One region of the Pseudaquabacterium inlustre genome, then DNA from elsewhere that is predicted to be linked to it. Evidence: predicted binding sites of a transcription regulator. Region 1 holds the regulator's gene; the other holds the start of a gene.
What was found. Region 1 encodes NrdR, which represses ribonucleotide reductase genes. Its sites were predicted from a motif close to CACNANATNTNGTG; they were not measured.
Positions count from the first base shown of each region.

Region 2: a site for NrdR is predicted at 4,141-4,154, ahead of AACH10_RS24755 (ribonucleoside-diphosphate reductase subunit alpha). Genes of this name have one in related genera too.

Region 1 covers NZ_JBBUTH010000001.1:188,235-195,933, reverse strand. The annotation lists gene AACH10_RS00950 (hypothetical protein) at 1-89, opposite strand, end outside; gene AACH10_RS00945 (PilX N-terminal domain-containing pilus assembly protein) at 94-1,446, opposite strand; gene AACH10_RS00940 (PilW family protein) at 1,448-2,158, opposite strand; gene AACH10_RS00935 (prepilin-type N-terminal cleavage/methylation domain-containing protein) at 2,167-2,754, opposite strand; gene AACH10_RS00930 (type IV pilin protein) at 2,754-3,218, opposite strand; gene AACH10_RS00925 (GspH/FimT family pseudopilin) at 3,346-3,915, opposite strand; gene nrdR (transcriptional regulator NrdR) at 4,094-4,537, opposite strand; gene glyA (serine hydroxymethyltransferase) at 4,585-5,835, opposite strand; ZMP/ZTP riboswitch at 5,903-6,031, opposite strand; gene AACH10_RS00910 (lytic transglycosylase domain-containing protein) at 6,062-6,949, opposite strand; gene AACH10_RS00905 (UbiD family decarboxylase) at 7,220-7,699, shown strand, end outside.
Region 2 covers NZ_JBBUTH010000011.1:448,671-456,369, forward strand. The annotation lists gene AACH10_RS24740 (sensor histidine kinase) at 1-1,735, shown strand, start outside; gene AACH10_RS24745 (sigma-54-dependent transcriptional regulator) at 1,770-3,260, shown strand; gene ampD (1,6-anhydro-N-acetylmuramyl-L-alanine amidase AmpD) at 3,247-3,990, shown strand; gene AACH10_RS24755 (ribonucleoside-diphosphate reductase subunit alpha) at 4,393-7,290, shown strand; gene AACH10_RS24760 (ribonucleotide-diphosphate reductase subunit beta) at 7,503-7,699, shown strand, end outside.

The DNA.
Region 1 (7,699 bases):
ATGCCGAAGGACATGACAGCCAGTGCCACCAAGGCCTCGATCAGTGAGACCCCGAGATGACGCAGGTGCGGGTGAGGGATGGGGCGCATGGCGTCAGAAGGTGGTGCGGTTCCAACTGCCTGGTGCCCGCACGAACGTGCCATAAGAGGTCACGATGGCATTGATCACGTCGGCGTCGTAGCTGATCGTGGCGCGGCTGGTGGCGGTGAAGTCCGAGGCCGAGATCAACGCACCACGCAGCGAGGCGCCGGCCGCAGACCAATTCACGGCACTTGCATAGAACAGCCCGACCATGGGGTTGTCGCGCTGGACGCCCAGCGTGCCGGTGACGATGACCAGCGCCGGCTGGGCGACGGTGCCAATGCTGCCGGCAGCGGCCGTGGTGCTGCCGTCAATACTCAGATCACCGTCAAACCACAGCGTGCGGCCAGGGAACAACTTGAGCATGTAGTCCAGGTCGCCGATGCCGCACGCTGCGGTACAAGTCTTGCGCACGACACCCTGCTGGCGGCGATAGTTGGGCCCGTCCATGCCGAACGTGGCGGTGAACATGCCATCGCTGGCGGTGGCGCCATCAGCCAGGTTCTGCAGTCGCTTCTGGAACAACGCACCGTCGTTGACCAACCAGCCGTTGCCGCCGCCGCCTGCTGGTACCACGTAGCGGCTGGTCGAGGCTGCATCGGTGGGACCGGCCGCGCCGGTGTGCACGGTGGCACCGGTCAGGTTGTCCTGGTTGCCAATCTGCAGTTCCACGCCGGCGGCGCTGATCATGTTGGCGGCAGTGAGTGCAGCCACAGGCGGTGTCGGCAGTGCACGCACCATGCCCAGCGTGACCACCACCCGCGCCCTGCCGTCGACCTGAGGATCGGTGGATGCGGAGACGCAGTTTGCGTCGCTGACGCCCGGGGTGCCGCAGCCTTGGACGTTCAGTGCGATGGCCCCGGCGCGCGCCGCGCCGCCGGGCACAAAGTAGCTGACGCGGAACGCGTTGCCTGGCGGATCGGCTGAGTTGCTCACCGACACCGTCGGCGAGTCGGCGGTCGGGCAACCACAACTCAGCGCACCGTCCACATTGGTACAGCCCGAGTACAGGGTGACGCCGCCGGTGCCGGTGGCCACGCTGATGCGACCTTCGGTGTCGGTGGTCAGGTAGCGTGCGCGGTAGGAACTGCCGCCATCGGCGTCCAGGCTGCAGCGCGTGTCGATGCGGCCGCTGTTGAGCATCGACAACGCCCAGTCGATGCCGGCATCCGCGGCGGCCAGGGCGCGCTCGGCGCGATAGCTGTTGGCGCTCGTGCGTTGCTCGAACACCAGGTTGCGGTTCGTGTAGGCCGCGACCATCGCCATGATCAGGAACAGCACCATCACGATGGTCAAGGCCGCCAATCCCCGTGCCGGTGTCTGGCGACGGTGGAGGGAGAGGGTGAGAGGCTCGCTGCGGCTCATGTCAGCATCCACTCCGCTCGACCAGGATGTCGTTGCGCAGCCGCAGGTCGCTGCGGACGCTTCGTTTGACCGAGGCGTCACTCGCCGCCTGTGCGCTGAACACCAATGTGGCATTGCGCACCAGCAGATCCAGCGCGCAGCCCCGGGAACTGACAGGGCACTGCGCTCCGCAGGGCAGCGGCACCGCCTGGGTCGTGTAGGTCAGATCAAACCTTGTCACACGCATCACCGCAGGGTCGGTCAAGGTCTGCCATGTGTCGCCGCCCATCAGCATTTCCACCGTGCCGGCCGCGGCGTTGAAGCGAAAGCCCACCCGTTCCGACGAATCGACACGGTCGTTGTCGGTGCCGGACTGCTGACCTTCCTCGTCGGTGGAACGGTCGTAGACGATCGAGTCGCCTTCACGACTGCTGCGTGTGGCGCTCACCGTGTTGTACGGGTTCGCCATCGCGTTGGTCACCGAGTCGGCCCAGACGTTGTTCCAGCCATGGGCCCAGTAGCCCGCACGTCGCATGTCACGCACGGCGATGTCCATGGTGGCGCGCATGTCCTGCTGCAGTTGGGCATCGGTGAGCATTCGGCGGTTGTCGCCCAACTGGCTGGTGACCACCAGCGTTGCCGCCGCCAGGATGAACAGGCCGATGGTCACACCGACCATCAGTTCCACCAGCGACATGCCGCGAGGGCGGGGCGACAAAGTGGCGCGCGTCAAGGCGTGTCTCATTGTTCCGTCGAGGTTGTGGTGGTGGCGCAGGCCGGGTAGGTGCCGGTGTGGCCGCTGACACTGCACAGCTGTCCGCGGCCGGTGGCATTGGTTCGCATGCGGACTTCGCCGCCAGAACTGCCCGACACCTGGATGTTCAGCGTCACGCCATCGGTCGGCAAGCCAGTGACTGCGTCCCACTTCAGCAGTGACGCGCTGTCGTCGACGGGGTTGACCGACACGCGGCCACTGCTCGCCAGCCGCACGGTCTTGATTTCCACTGCGCTGGAACTACCGCGCGAAGCGCACACCGGCGTGGCCGTGCAGTCGCAGGCAAGGCGCGAACTGGGGTGGTACACCACGTAGCAGGTCTGGCCATCCAGGCTGCCGAAGCGGATCACCGTGTCACGGTTGTCGCGCGCTTGTACCGAGCGAGCCAAGCGCACATCCCCCAACAACTCATCCGCCACACCCTGCACCCGCTTGCGCATGATGAACTGGTACATGGACGGCACGGCGATGGCCACCAGCACGGCCATCACGGCCATGGTGATCAGCATCTCGACCAGGGTCAGCCCGGTGCGGGCGGACCGCGGTCGTGTCATCACTTGACCCAGCATGGATCGGGCGCGGAGTTGGTGGTGTTGCTGGCGGTGAGCGAGCTGTAGGTGATGCTGCCGCCGGACACGGCCACCTGCATCACGCGGCACACGCTGTCGTGCGTCTGGGGGGAACTGCTCTTGGCCGTGGCCCGGGCGGTGTAGCCGGTGGCGGTGACCGAGTCATCGACCAGCGTCAGCGTGTAGTGCCCTTCGGGCGACGTGCTGCCGGTGCCCGGCAGGCTGGACAGCGTGGCCTGGTAGCTCGCGTGCTCGCTGCGCCAGCGTTCCTGCGCCTGCATCAGCTGGGCCAGTGCGGCCATGGCGTCGGCGCGGCGGCCCTTCTGCACCGCGGACTGGTAGGACGGCCAGGCCACGCCCACCAGGATGGCCAGCACGGCCAGCACGATCATCAACTCGACGAGCGTGAAGCCGCGGTCGCGCGGGGGGCGGGCAGACGGTGTGAACATGTGCCGATTATTGGCCGATGCACGCGGCAACCTGTCACGGGTGCGCCGTTCATCGCGGGGGATTGACCGCTCGTCGGCCGACTCCCGTGACCACGGGGGTTCAGGGGCCCGCTGGACGGCGAAGCGCTCAGGCGCAGCGGCGGTAGCCGGCCAGGCCGCTGGGCGAGCAGGACCGCGTGCGGCCGAGCACGTTGACGATCTGGTGCAGGGCGCGGCCCTCGCTGTCGGTGACCACGAAGGTGGCCGTGGGCGTCACCGTGCCCTTGCCGGCGTCGAACACCAGGCTGCGGCTGGCCGTGCTGATGCGCACGCCGGCCGTGGCGGCCTGCACCTGCACGCGTTGCAGCTGCGCCGGCTCGTCGCAGCGGGCGGCACCGCTGGCATCGCAGCTGCAGGCGCCGGCTGGCCCGCTGTGGATCACGTAGCAGCTGCCGCCGTCGGCGGTCGCCTGCACCGCCAGCCGCACGGTGCGGTCGGTGGCGCGGGCCAGCGAGCGTGCGTACTGGACATCGGTCTCCAGCATCGCGGCCACGGCGTCCAGCGTCTGCCGCAGGCGCAGGTCGCGCAGCGAGGGCAGCGCGCCGGCGAGCAGCAGGCCGCTGATGCACAGGCAGCACAGCAACTCCACCATCGTCAGGCCGCGGCTGGTTTGGCGCGGCAGCGGGCGGGGCCGGGGGCAGCAGGGGGTCTGGGACATGTGCGCTCCATGCATCGGGATGGGATGCGCACACTGTAGAAATCGGCGCCCGGCGGCGCGTCGCCCGCGCGGGGGGAGGGGGCGGGGGCTTTCGGAGGGAGGGGCGGCGCGGGGGGGGATGCGCCACCCGAAAGGGGGGAATCGCCCCGATGGCCGGGCCGGGATCAGGTGTTGCGGATCAGATGTCGCGGATCAGCTGCCTGAACTCGTCCACGTCCTCGAAGCTGCGGTAGACGGAGGCGAAGCGCACATAGCCCACCTTGTCCATGCGCTTGAGCTCGCGCATCACCAGCTCGCCCACGCGGGCCGACGGCACCTCGCGGGCGCCGCTGGCCAGCAGCTTTTCCTGGATGCGCTCGATCGCCGCGTCCACCTGCTCGACGCTGACCGGCCGCTTGCGCAGCGCCAGCATCATCGAGCCGCGCAGCTTGGCGGGATCGAACTCGACCCGGGCGCCGTCCTTCTTCACCACCGCCGGCAGTGCGATCTCCGCCCGCTCGTAGGTGGTGAAGCGCTTGTCGCACTTCAGGCAGCGGCGGCGACGCCGGATGACGTCGCCTTCGTCGGACTCGCGGGTCTCGACGACCTGGGTCTCGTTGTGAGCGCAATAGGGGCAGCGCATGGGGTGCTACGTCTTCAAGCCGGGCCCGACTGCGCCGCCGTGTCCGGTCAGCGGTAGACCGGGAAGGCGCGGGTCAGCGCCGACACCTGCTCGCGCACGGCGGCCAGCGTGGCCTCGTCGTTGGGCTTGTCCAGCACGTCGGCGATCAGGTGGGCCACCTTCACGGCCTCGGCTTCCTTGAAGCCGCGCGTGGTCATCGCCGGGCTGCCCAGGCGGATGCCGCTGGTGACCATGGGCTTTTGCGGATCGTTGGGGATGCCGTTCTTGTTGCAGGTGATGTGAGCGCGGCCCAGCAGCGCCTCGGCTTCCTTGCCGGTCAGGCCCTTGGGGCGCAGATCGACCAGCATCACATGGCTCTCGGTGCGGCCACTGACGATGCGCAGGCCGCGCTGCTTGAGCGTCTCGGCCATGGCGGCGGCGTTCTTCACCACCTGCTCCTGGTAGGCCTTGAACTCCGGCGACAGCGCCTCCTGCAGCGCCACGGCCTTGCCGGCGATGACGTGCATCAGCGGGCCGCCCTGGATGCCGGGGAAGATGGCCGAGTTGATCTTCTTGGCGATCTCTTCGCCGCGCATCAGGATCAGGCCGCCGCGCGGGCCGCGCAGGGTCTTGTGCGTGGTGGTGGTCACCACGTCGGCATGCGGCACCGGGTTGGGGTAGACGCCCGCGGCGATCAGGCCGGCGTAGTGCGCCATGTCGACCCAGAAGTACGCGCCGATGGCCTTGGCGATGCCGGCGATGCGCTCGAAGTCGATGCGCAGCGAGAAGGCCGAGGCGCCGGCGATGATCAGCTTGGGCTTGTTCTCGTGGGCCAGGCGCTCCATCGCGTCGTAGTCGATGTCTTCCTGGGCGTTCAGGCCGTAGGACACCACCTTGAACCACTTGCCCGACATGTTCAGCGGCATGCCGTGGGTCAGGTGGCCGCCTTCGGCCAGGCTCATGCCCATGATGGTGTCGCCGGGCTGCAGCAGGCCGAAGTACACGGCCTGGTTGGCCTGGCTGCCGCTGTTGGGCTGCACGTTGGCGTACTCGGCGCCGAACAGCTGTTTGGCGCGGTCAATCGCCAGCTGCTCGACCACGTCCACATGCTCGCAGCCGCCGTAGTAGCGCTTGCCGGGGTAGCCCTCGGCGTACTTGTTGGTCAGTTGCGAGCCTTGCGCCTGCATCACGGCGGGCGAGGTGTAGTTCTCGCTGGCGATCAGCTCGATGTGGTCTTCCTGGCGCTGGTTCTCGGCCTGGATGGCGGCCCACAGCGCGGGATCGACGTTGGCGATGGTGGATTGGGAGCGGTCGAACATGGAGGGCATCCTCTTCAACGGTGCGGTGAAGACCCGTTGCGGCGACCCCGCGCGGTGGCAAGGTGCAACAGGTTGCCCAGGCGAACGGCTGACATCGCCGGTCGTCACGCTGGGCGTGCGGCTGGCGGCTCGCGCTTCCCGGTGGTCAATCCACCTCGGGCCGGTGAGGCCCTGATCGCCAGTTGCGCGAGACTTTGGATTCTAGCGGCTTCGGCCCGTACGGGCGTCAGCGCAGCAGGGCCACCCGCTCGTCGTGTGCGGATGTGCCGGCCGACTTGACCGGCGCGCCGTCGTCGGCGGTGTTGGCCGGCGCGGCGGGCACCACCGGCTGCGCGGCGGGCAGCGGCGCATTCACCGCCACGGTCTTGCCATCGGCCACCTTGCGCAGATGGGTCTGCTCGGCCAGCACCTTGGCGGCGTAGCCCCCGTCGTCGTTCTGGTTGGCGGCCCCCACGTAGTAGCGCAGGCCGGCCTCCAGCCCGCCGGCGCGGGCGATGCATTCCTTGAGCACCAGCACGCCCACGCGCAGGTTGCTCACCGGGTCGAAGGCGGCGCGCACGCCACCGAAGGCTTCGTACTTGTCGTCGTGCACCCGGGTCATCACCTGCATCAGGCCCTGGGCGCCCACGGCGCTTTGCGCGAACGGGTTGAAGTTCGACTCGATGGCCATCACGGCCAGGATCAGCGTGGGATCGAGGCCCATGCGCTGGCCCACGCTCCAGGCTTCCTGCACCAGGCGGCTCACCGGTTCGGGGGCCACGTGGTAACGGCGCGAGAGCCAGCCGGCCACGGCGGCCTGCTGGCGCGGCAGGGCCTTGGGATCGGCCGCGGTGGCCCGGGCCACGGCATCGGGTTCGGTGATCTCGGCCAGCGCATCGGCCGGCTCGCGCGCTTCCTGGCGAGCGAGCAGCCAGTCGAGGGCGTGCCGCTCCATTGCGTCGCGCATGTCTTCACGGCCGCCGGCGAACAGGGCGGCGCCCAGCACCGCCAGGCCCAGCAGGGCCAGCGAGTTGTGGCTGACTTCCAGCAGGCCGGCGCCCACGTCGCGCAGGAACACCTGGGCCGAGGCCAGGCTGGTCGACGCGGTGGCGCGCAGCTTCGCAATCGCTGTCATGTGCATCCTTTCTTCGGGCCTCCGACGGCGGGCCGCGCCTCGCACAGCGAGGAGGGGCTTGGGTCGGGGGCCGATAATCGTCCGCTGGTCTGCCGGAGCCACCTTGCAGTGGCCGTGGGCACAGACCCGGAACTGGCAGCGTTGCGCCCTGCTCGAGCCAGCGGCACGACGGGCGCGGGTTAACCCGAAGTATCGGGCTGAGAGGCATTCTAGGAAGCCTCGAAATAACCGGTCAAGCATAAGACTTTCGTCTCTTATTCATTCCGAATTATGAAATACCGCGATTTGCGCGATTTCGCTGCCCAGCTGGAGGCGCAGGGCGAGTTGCGCCGCGTGACGACGCCGGTGTCGCCGGTGCTCGAGATGACCGCCCTGGCCGACCGCGTGCTGCGCGCCGAAGGTCCGGCGCTGTGGTTCAGCCAGCCCACCGGCCACCGCGTGCCGGTGTTGGCCAACCTGTTCGGCACGCCGCGGCGCGTGGCGCTGGGCATGGGTGCGGCCGATGTGTCCGAGCTGCGCGATATCGGCACGCTGCTGTCACGGCTGAAGGAGCCCGAGCCGCCGCAGGGGCTGAAGGACGCCGGCCGCTTCGTGCAACTGGCCAAGGCCGTGTGGGACATGAAGCCCACGCGCCGCCGCGACGGCCCCTGCCGCGAGGTGGAACAGCTGGGTGACGAGATCGACCTCGGCCAGTGGCCGATCCAGACCTGCTGGCCGGGCGACGCTGCGCCGCTGATCACCTGGGGCCTG
Region 2 (7,699 bases), on a different contig from region 1:
CAGCGGCGCTGCCGCCGGCGGTCGGCGCGACGGCGACGAGGACAGCGGGCCGCCCGGCGCGCGCAGCGCGGCCGCCCGCCGCCTGGCCGACGAGGGCGCGGCGCTGCCCCGCATCCTGCGCACCTATGTGCTGGCGCGTGCCGCGCTGGGCGCCGCGCTGGTGCTGGCGCCCTGGGTGGCCGGGCTGCTGGGCAGCCGCCCGCCGCTGCTGATGATGGTGGTGGCGCTGTGCTACGCCAGCCAGGCCGTGTCGCTGTGGGTGCTGCGGGGCGTGCAGGACGGCCCGCCGGCCCAACGCCTGCAGCCGCGGCAATGGCTGTGGACCATCGGTGTCGATTTGCTGGCCTTCACGGCGCTGCGCCTGCTCGATTCGGCCGGCCAGCTGAACTACGGCGCGCTGCTGGTGCTGCCGGTGCTGATGGCCGGCGTGCTCACCCGTCGAGTGCTGGCGCTGGGCACCGCGGCCGCGGTCACGCTGGTGCTGCTGGGCACCGCGTGGTGGGGCGATCACCCGGCGGGCGACCTGTGGCTGGTGCTGTCGCAGGCCGGGCTGTCGGGCGCCGGCCTGTTCCTGATCGCGCTGCTGTCGGCTGAGTTGGCGCAGCGCCTGGCGCGCGAGGAGCGCAGTGCGCGCACCAGCCTGGAGCTGGCGCGCCAGCAGACCCAGCTGAACCGCGTGGTCATCGAGGAGATGAGCGAGGGCGTGCTGGTGATCGACCGCGCCGGCACGCTGCGCGCGATCAACCCCGCCGCGCGGCAGCTGCTGGGTGCGGCCGGCCAGCGCCTGGCGCTGCCCTGCCCGATGTCGGGCGAGCCGGCGCTGGTGGGGCTGTGTCTGGCCCTGCAGCAGGCCTATGTGCAGGGCAGCTGGCCCGAGGCATCGCGCGAGCTGGTGCTGCCGCAGGCCGAGGGCGAGGGCCGTGCGGTGCAGGTGCGGGCGCGCTTCACGCGGCGCAGCGGCATCGCCGCCGACGACACGCCGCCCGAGGACATCTGCGTGCTGTTCATCGAGGACCTGCGCCTGTTGCGCGGCCGCCAGCGCCAGGAGAAGCTGGCGGCCATGGGGCGCATGTCGGCCGGCATCGCGCACGAGATCCGCAACCCGCTGGCGGCCATCGCCCAGGCCAATGCGCTGCTGCTGGAGGACGACCTGCCACCGCAGCAGCAGCGGCTCACGCGCATCGTGGCCGACAACGTCGACCGGCTCAAGCGCATCGTCGACGATGTGATGGCCGTGGCGCCGGGTGCCGCGCCGTCCAGCGCCGAGATCGACGCCCGCGCCGAGGTGGCCCTGGTGGTGGCCGACTGGCGGCGCAGCGCCCCCGGCTCGTGGCGGGCCGACGAACGCCTGGCCGTGCACCTGCCCGACGAGGTGCTGACCGTGCGCTTCGATGCCGACCACCTGCGCCGCGTGCTGGTCAACCTGCTCGACAACGCGGCGCGCCATGCCGGCGACCAGCCTGGCGCGATGGTGCTGACGCTGCGCCCGCTGACCGGCGGCCGCGCCGTGCTGTTGAGCGTGGCCAGCGATGGCGAGCCGATCCCGCCCGAGGTGGAGCGCCACCTGTTCGAACCCTTCTTCTCCACGCGCAGCCGGGGCGGCGGACTCGGCCTGTATATTTGCCGCGAGCTGTGCGAGCGCTATGGCGCCAGCATCGAGTTCCGCCTGGCTGCGGCCCACCAGCGGCATCGCAACGTGTTCAGCGTGGTGATGCGCCTGGCCGCTGCCGGTTGACATCCTCCGACCCCACCGCCACGAACCCCGAACGATGACCGCGCCCTACAGCCTGCTGGTGGTGGATGACGAACCCGACCTGCGCACGCTGTACGAGCTGACGCTGATCCGCGAGGGCTACGACGTCGACAGCGCCGGCACGGTCGAGGAAGCCTGGACGCGCCTGGGCGAGCGCCGTTACAACGCGGTGATCACCGACATGAAGCTGCCCGACGGCAACGGGCTCGACCTGCTGCGCCGCATCGAGGCCCAGGGCCGGCCCGAGAAGACGCTGGTGATCACCGCCTACGGCTCGGCCGAGAACGCGGTCGAGGCCCTCAAGGCCGGCGCCTTCGACTACCTGACCAAGCCCGTGGACCTGCGCCAGTTCCGCAGCGTGGTGGCCTCGGCGCTGGGGCGCAGCGTGCTGCCGTCGGCCCAGGGGCCGACGCCCGTGGCGCCGGCCGAAGCGGCGGCGGTGGCGGGACCGGGCGATGCCCTGGCCGAGGCCGGCCACCCGGCGCTGCGCCGGCTGGTGGGGCGCTCGGCGGCCATGCAGCAGGTGCGGGCCCTGATCGAGCGCGTGGCGCGCGGCATGGCGCCGGTGCTGGTGCAGGGCGAATCGGGCACCGGCAAGGAACTGGTGGCGCGGGCCATCCATGACGTGAGCAGCCGCGCAGCCATGCCCTTCGTCGCGGTGAACTGCGGCGCCATCCCCGAGCAGCTGCTGGAGGCCGAGTTCTTCGGCTACCGCAAGGGCGCCTTCACCGGCGCGCAGGAAGACCGCGCCGGCTTCTTCCAGGCGGCCCAGGGCGGCACGCTGTTCCTCGACGAGATCGGCGACCTGCCGCTGGCCATGCAGAGCAAGCTGCTGCGGGCGATCCAGGAGCGCTCGGTGCGACCGATCGGCGCGGTGGCCGAGGCGCCGGTGAACGTGCGCATCGTCAGCGCCACGCACAAGGACCTGGCGGTCGAGGTGCACGAGGGCCGCTTCCGGCAGGACCTGTTCTACCGCCTGAACGTCATCCAGATCCGCATGCCGCCGCTGCGCGAGCGGGTGGACGACCTGGCCGACATCGCGGCGGCCGTGCTGGCGCGCATCGCCACCGATGCCGGCGTGTCACCGGCCCCCCGGCTGAGCCCGGCCGCCGCCGCGCTGCTGGCACGCCACGGCTTTCCCGGCAATGTGCGCGAGCTGGAGAACCTGCTGCACCGTGCGGTCACGCTGACCGGCGGCGACCTGATCCAGCCGCAGGACCTGGGCCTGCCCGACGACGAAGGCGCCGAGGCCGAGGCCGACGAGGCGCCCGACCTGGCGCCGCCGCGCCCGGTGGCGCCGGTCGCCAGCCCGGCGGTGCCGGCCGAACTGCCGGCGGATCTGGTCGTCTACCTCGACCAGGTGGAGCGTGATGTGCTGGTGCGTGCATTGGAGAAGCACCGCTTCAACCGCACGGCGGCCGGGGCCAGCCTGGGCCTGTCGCTGCGCCAGATGCGCTACCGCATGGCGCGGCTGGGCATCCAGGTGGCCGAGCATGGCGGCGACTGAGGGCGGCGCCGGGCACGCGGCATCGGCGCAGGCGCTCACCCAGGGCGGCAGGCAGGACGGCTGGCAGGACGGCTGGTGGCGCCCGGCCGCCCGCTGTCCGTCGCCGAATTTCGGTCCGCGACCGTCCGGCGCGGCGGTGGAACTGGTGGTGCTGCACTCGATCAGCCTGCCGCCCGGCGAGTACGGGGGCGACGCCATCGAGCGCCTGTTCACCAACCGGCTCGACTGGGAGGCGCACCCGTACTACGGCCAGATCCGCGGCCTGCAGGTGTCGGCGCACTTCCTGGTGCGGCGCGATGGTGCGGTGCTGCAGTTCGTCTCCTGCGATCAGCGCGCCTGGCATGCCGGCGTGTCGCAATGGCGTGGCCGCGACAACTGCAACGACTGGTCGATCGGCATCGAGCTCGAGGGCCTGGAAGGCGAGTGCTTCGAGCCGGCGCAGTACCAGGTGCTGGGCGGCTTGCTCGCCGCCATTGCGCAGGCCTACCCGGTGCGTGACGTGGCCGGCCATGAGCATGTGGCGCCGTTGCGCAAGCGCGACCCCGGGCCGGGATTCGACTGGGCCCGGCTGCTGGCCGATGCGCGATGGCCGGCGCATTGGTGCGCCGCGGCCGGACCGGCCGCCGCGGGTGCGGCGGCGCCACAGCCGCCGATGCGCCGCGATGGTGCTGACGCGCCCGGCGCGGGGCCAGCCGTGGTGCGGTCTGGCGGGCCGAACCCGGCGGTTTGACCTGCATTGGCGCGGCCTGCGGGGCCGGGCGCCCGCAGCCATGCGGCAGGGCGCGGCATGCGCCAAATCGGGGCGCTCCGCCGTGGGGCGGGTGTCTCGTCGTCAAGCAGGGTAAGCACGCTACCGGTAGTGCTTGAGAGCTGTGCGCACCCCCAGATATAGTGTCCCTTCATGCTATGCTGCGCGCCCTGAACACAACGCCCTGACCCACTTCGCGCGGCGGCTGTTCCTCCCTCCACACCAGCAGTTTTGGACGTGGTGCCTGCGGGCACCCGGGCCGCCGGTGTGGGTGGATGCAGCCCCGGGCCCGGTCAGGGCGGCACGTCCGGTGCGTGAGGGCGCACCGTCATGTCGTACCGAACATCCAGCGGCCCCCAGCCGCGATTCACGCAAGGGGAATCCATGCAAGCACTCGTCACCAGCAGCCCGTCCGTCGGAATCGCGCCGCATGTCGCGGCCAGCAGCGAGGGCCCCACGTCGGCCTACGCGGGCTACCAGATCATTCGGCGCAATGGCTCGGTGGTGGCTTTCGAGCCCAACAAGATCGCCGTTGCGCTGATGAAGGCCTTCCTGGCGGTGCATGGCACCCAGGGCGCGGCTTCGGCCAGCGTGCGCGAGACGGTGGACGCGCTGACCGAATCGGTGGTGCGCGCGCTGATGCGCAGCCGCCCGGGCGGTGGCACCTTCCACATCGAGGACGTGCAGGACCAGGTCGAGCTGGGCCTGATGCGCGGCAGCCACCATGAAGTGGCCCGCGCCTACGTGCTGTACCGCGAGCGCCGCGCGCAGGAGCGTGCCCGCCAGGTGGAGCAGGCCGCCCCGCCGGTGCCGGCGCTGGAAGTGACCGACAAGGGCCGCCGCGTGCCGCTGGACCTGGCCGCGCTGAACACGCTGATTGAGTCGGCCTGCGCCGGCCTGGGTGCCGACGTGAAGCCCGAGCCCATCCTGGCCGAGACGCGCCGCAACCTGTACGACGGCGTGCCCATCGACGAGGTCTACAAGGCCGCCATCCTGGCCGCCCGCACCCAGATCGAGAAGGACCCCGGCTACAGCCGTGCCACCGCGCGCCTGCTGTGCCACACCATCCGCCGCGAGATCCTGGGTGAAGAGGTCACGCAGGCCCAGATGGCCGAGCGCTATGCCGAGTACTTCCCGCAGTTCATCAAGAAGGGCGTGCAGCACGAACTGCTGGACAGCAAGCTGCAGCAGTTCGACCTGGCCCGCCTGGGCGCGGCGCTGAAGCCTGAGCGCGACCTGCAGTTCGACTACCTGGGCCTGCAGACCCTGTTCGACCGCTACTTCCTGCATGTGGAGGACGTGCGCATCGAGATGCCGCAGGCCTTCTTCATGCGCGTGGCCATGGGCCTGGCGCTCAACGAGATCGACCGCGAGGCGCGCGCCATCGAGTTCTACGACGTGCTGTCGTCGTTCGACTTCATGAGCAGCACGCCCACGCTGTTCAACAGCGGCTCGCTGCGTTCGCAGCTGTCCAGCTGCTACCTCACCACTGTGGCCGACGATCTGGACGGCATCTACGAGGCGCTGAAGGAGAACGCGCTGCTCTCCAAGTTCGCCGGCGGTCTGGGCAACGACTGGACCCGCGTGCGCGCGCTGGGCAGCTACATCAAGGGCACCAATGGCAAGAGCCAGGGCGTGGTGCCGTTCCTGAAGGTGGTGAACGACACGGCGGTGGCCGTCAACCAGGGTGGCAAGCGCAAGGGCGCGGTCTGCGCCTACCTGGAGACCTGGCACCTGGACATCGAGGAGTTCCTCGAGCTGCGCAAGAACACCGGTGACGACCGTCGGCGCACGCACGACATGAACACCGCCAACTGGATCCCCGACCTGTTCATGCGCCGCGTGATCGAGGGCGGCGAGTGGACGCTGTTCAGCCCCAGCACCTGCCCCGACCTGCACGACAAGTTCGGTGCCGACTTCGAGGCCGCCTACACGGCCTACGAGGCCAAGGCCGACCGCGGCGAGCTCAAGCTGTTCAAGCGCATGCCGGCCAAGGACCTGTGGCGCAAGATGCTGACCATGCTGTTCGAGACCGGGCATCCCTGGATCACGTTCAAGGATGCCTGCAACGTGCGCAGCCCGCAGCAGCACGTGGGCGTGGTGCACAGCAGCAACCTGTGCACCGAGATCACGCTGAACACCAGCGACACCGAGATCGCCGTGTGCAACCTCGGCTCGATCAACCTGGCCCAGCATCTGAAGGACGGCCAGATCGACCAGGCCAAGCTGAAGCGCACCGTGTCCATCGCGATGCGCATGCTCGACAACGTCATCGACATCAACTACTACGCGGTGAAGAAGGCGCGCGACAGCAACCTGCGCCACCGCCCGGTGGGCCTGGGCCTGATGGGCTTCCAGGATGCGCTGTACCAGCTGCGCGTGCCCTACGGCAGCGTGGCCGCGGTGGAGTTCGCCGACCGCTCGATGGAAGCCATCTGCTACCACGCCTACTGGGCCAGCACCGAGCTGGCCGAGGAGCGCGGCCGCTACAGCAGCTACCGCGGCAGCCTGTGGGACCGCGGCATCCTGCCGCAGGACAGCCTGGAACTGCTGGCCCAGGCCCGCGGTGAGCAGTACGTGCAGGTCGACCGCAGCAGCACGATGGAATGGGACGCGCTGCGCGCGCGCATCGCGGCCCACGGCATGCGCAACAGCAACTGCGTGGCCATCGCGCCCACGGCCACCATCAGCAACATCATCGGCGTGGACGCCTCGATCGAGCCCTGCTTCGGCAACCTCTCGGTCAAGAGCAACCTGTCGGGCGAGTTCACCGTCATCAACGAGTACCTGGTGCGTGACCTCAAGCGCCTGGGCCTGTGGGACGACGTGATGGTGATGGACCTCAAGCACTTCGACGGCAGCCTGCGCCGCATCGACCGTGTGCCTGAAGAGCTGAAGCAGTTGTACGCCACCGCCTTCGAGGTCGACGCCACCTGGCTGATCGAGGCCGGCGCGCGCCGCCAGAAGTGGATCGACCAGGCCCAGAGCCTGAACATCTACCTGGCCGGTGCCTCGGGCAAGAAGCTGGACGAGACCTACAAGCTGGCCTGGCTGCGCGGCCTGAAGACCACCTACTACCTGCGCACCATGGGCGCCACGCATGCCGAGAAGTCCACCGTGACCGCCGGCGCGCTGAACGCCGTGCCCGGTGGCGTGAGCGGTGGCGGCCTGTCGGCCCTGGACGCCGCAGCGGCCCAGGCCCAGGCGGCGATGGACGCGGTGCCGGCGAGCGACATCAAGTTCTGCTCGATCGACAACCCGGACTGCGAAGCCTGCCAATGACCGGCCGCGGACAGTAAACCGCAAAGTGAGCGGGCATCTTCCGAGAAGGATGCCCGCTGTCGCCTGAGCCTCGTCGCGCCTGTGGTGCCGCGACGAGGCCCGAAGCCTCACCAACGATGCACGCGTGCAACGACGAAGTCGTCCGCATGTCAAGAAGTGCTTGGTGTTTGGACGCGACACTCTGATAATTCGCACCCATAGGACGAACACGCATGCTGGTCTGGGAAGACGACGTCGCATCCCCTTCGACGACACCGCCACAAGGTACCGCACCGCAAGCCGCCAGCAACGCGCGGCTTGAGTCCACTGCTCCCCTCGCGCAAGCATCGCTGCATCTGCAGCCGGCCGTTGCGGCCATGCCGGTGAACGCCGCGCCCGTGCGTGCTGCTGCCGCTGCCGTGGTGCCGGT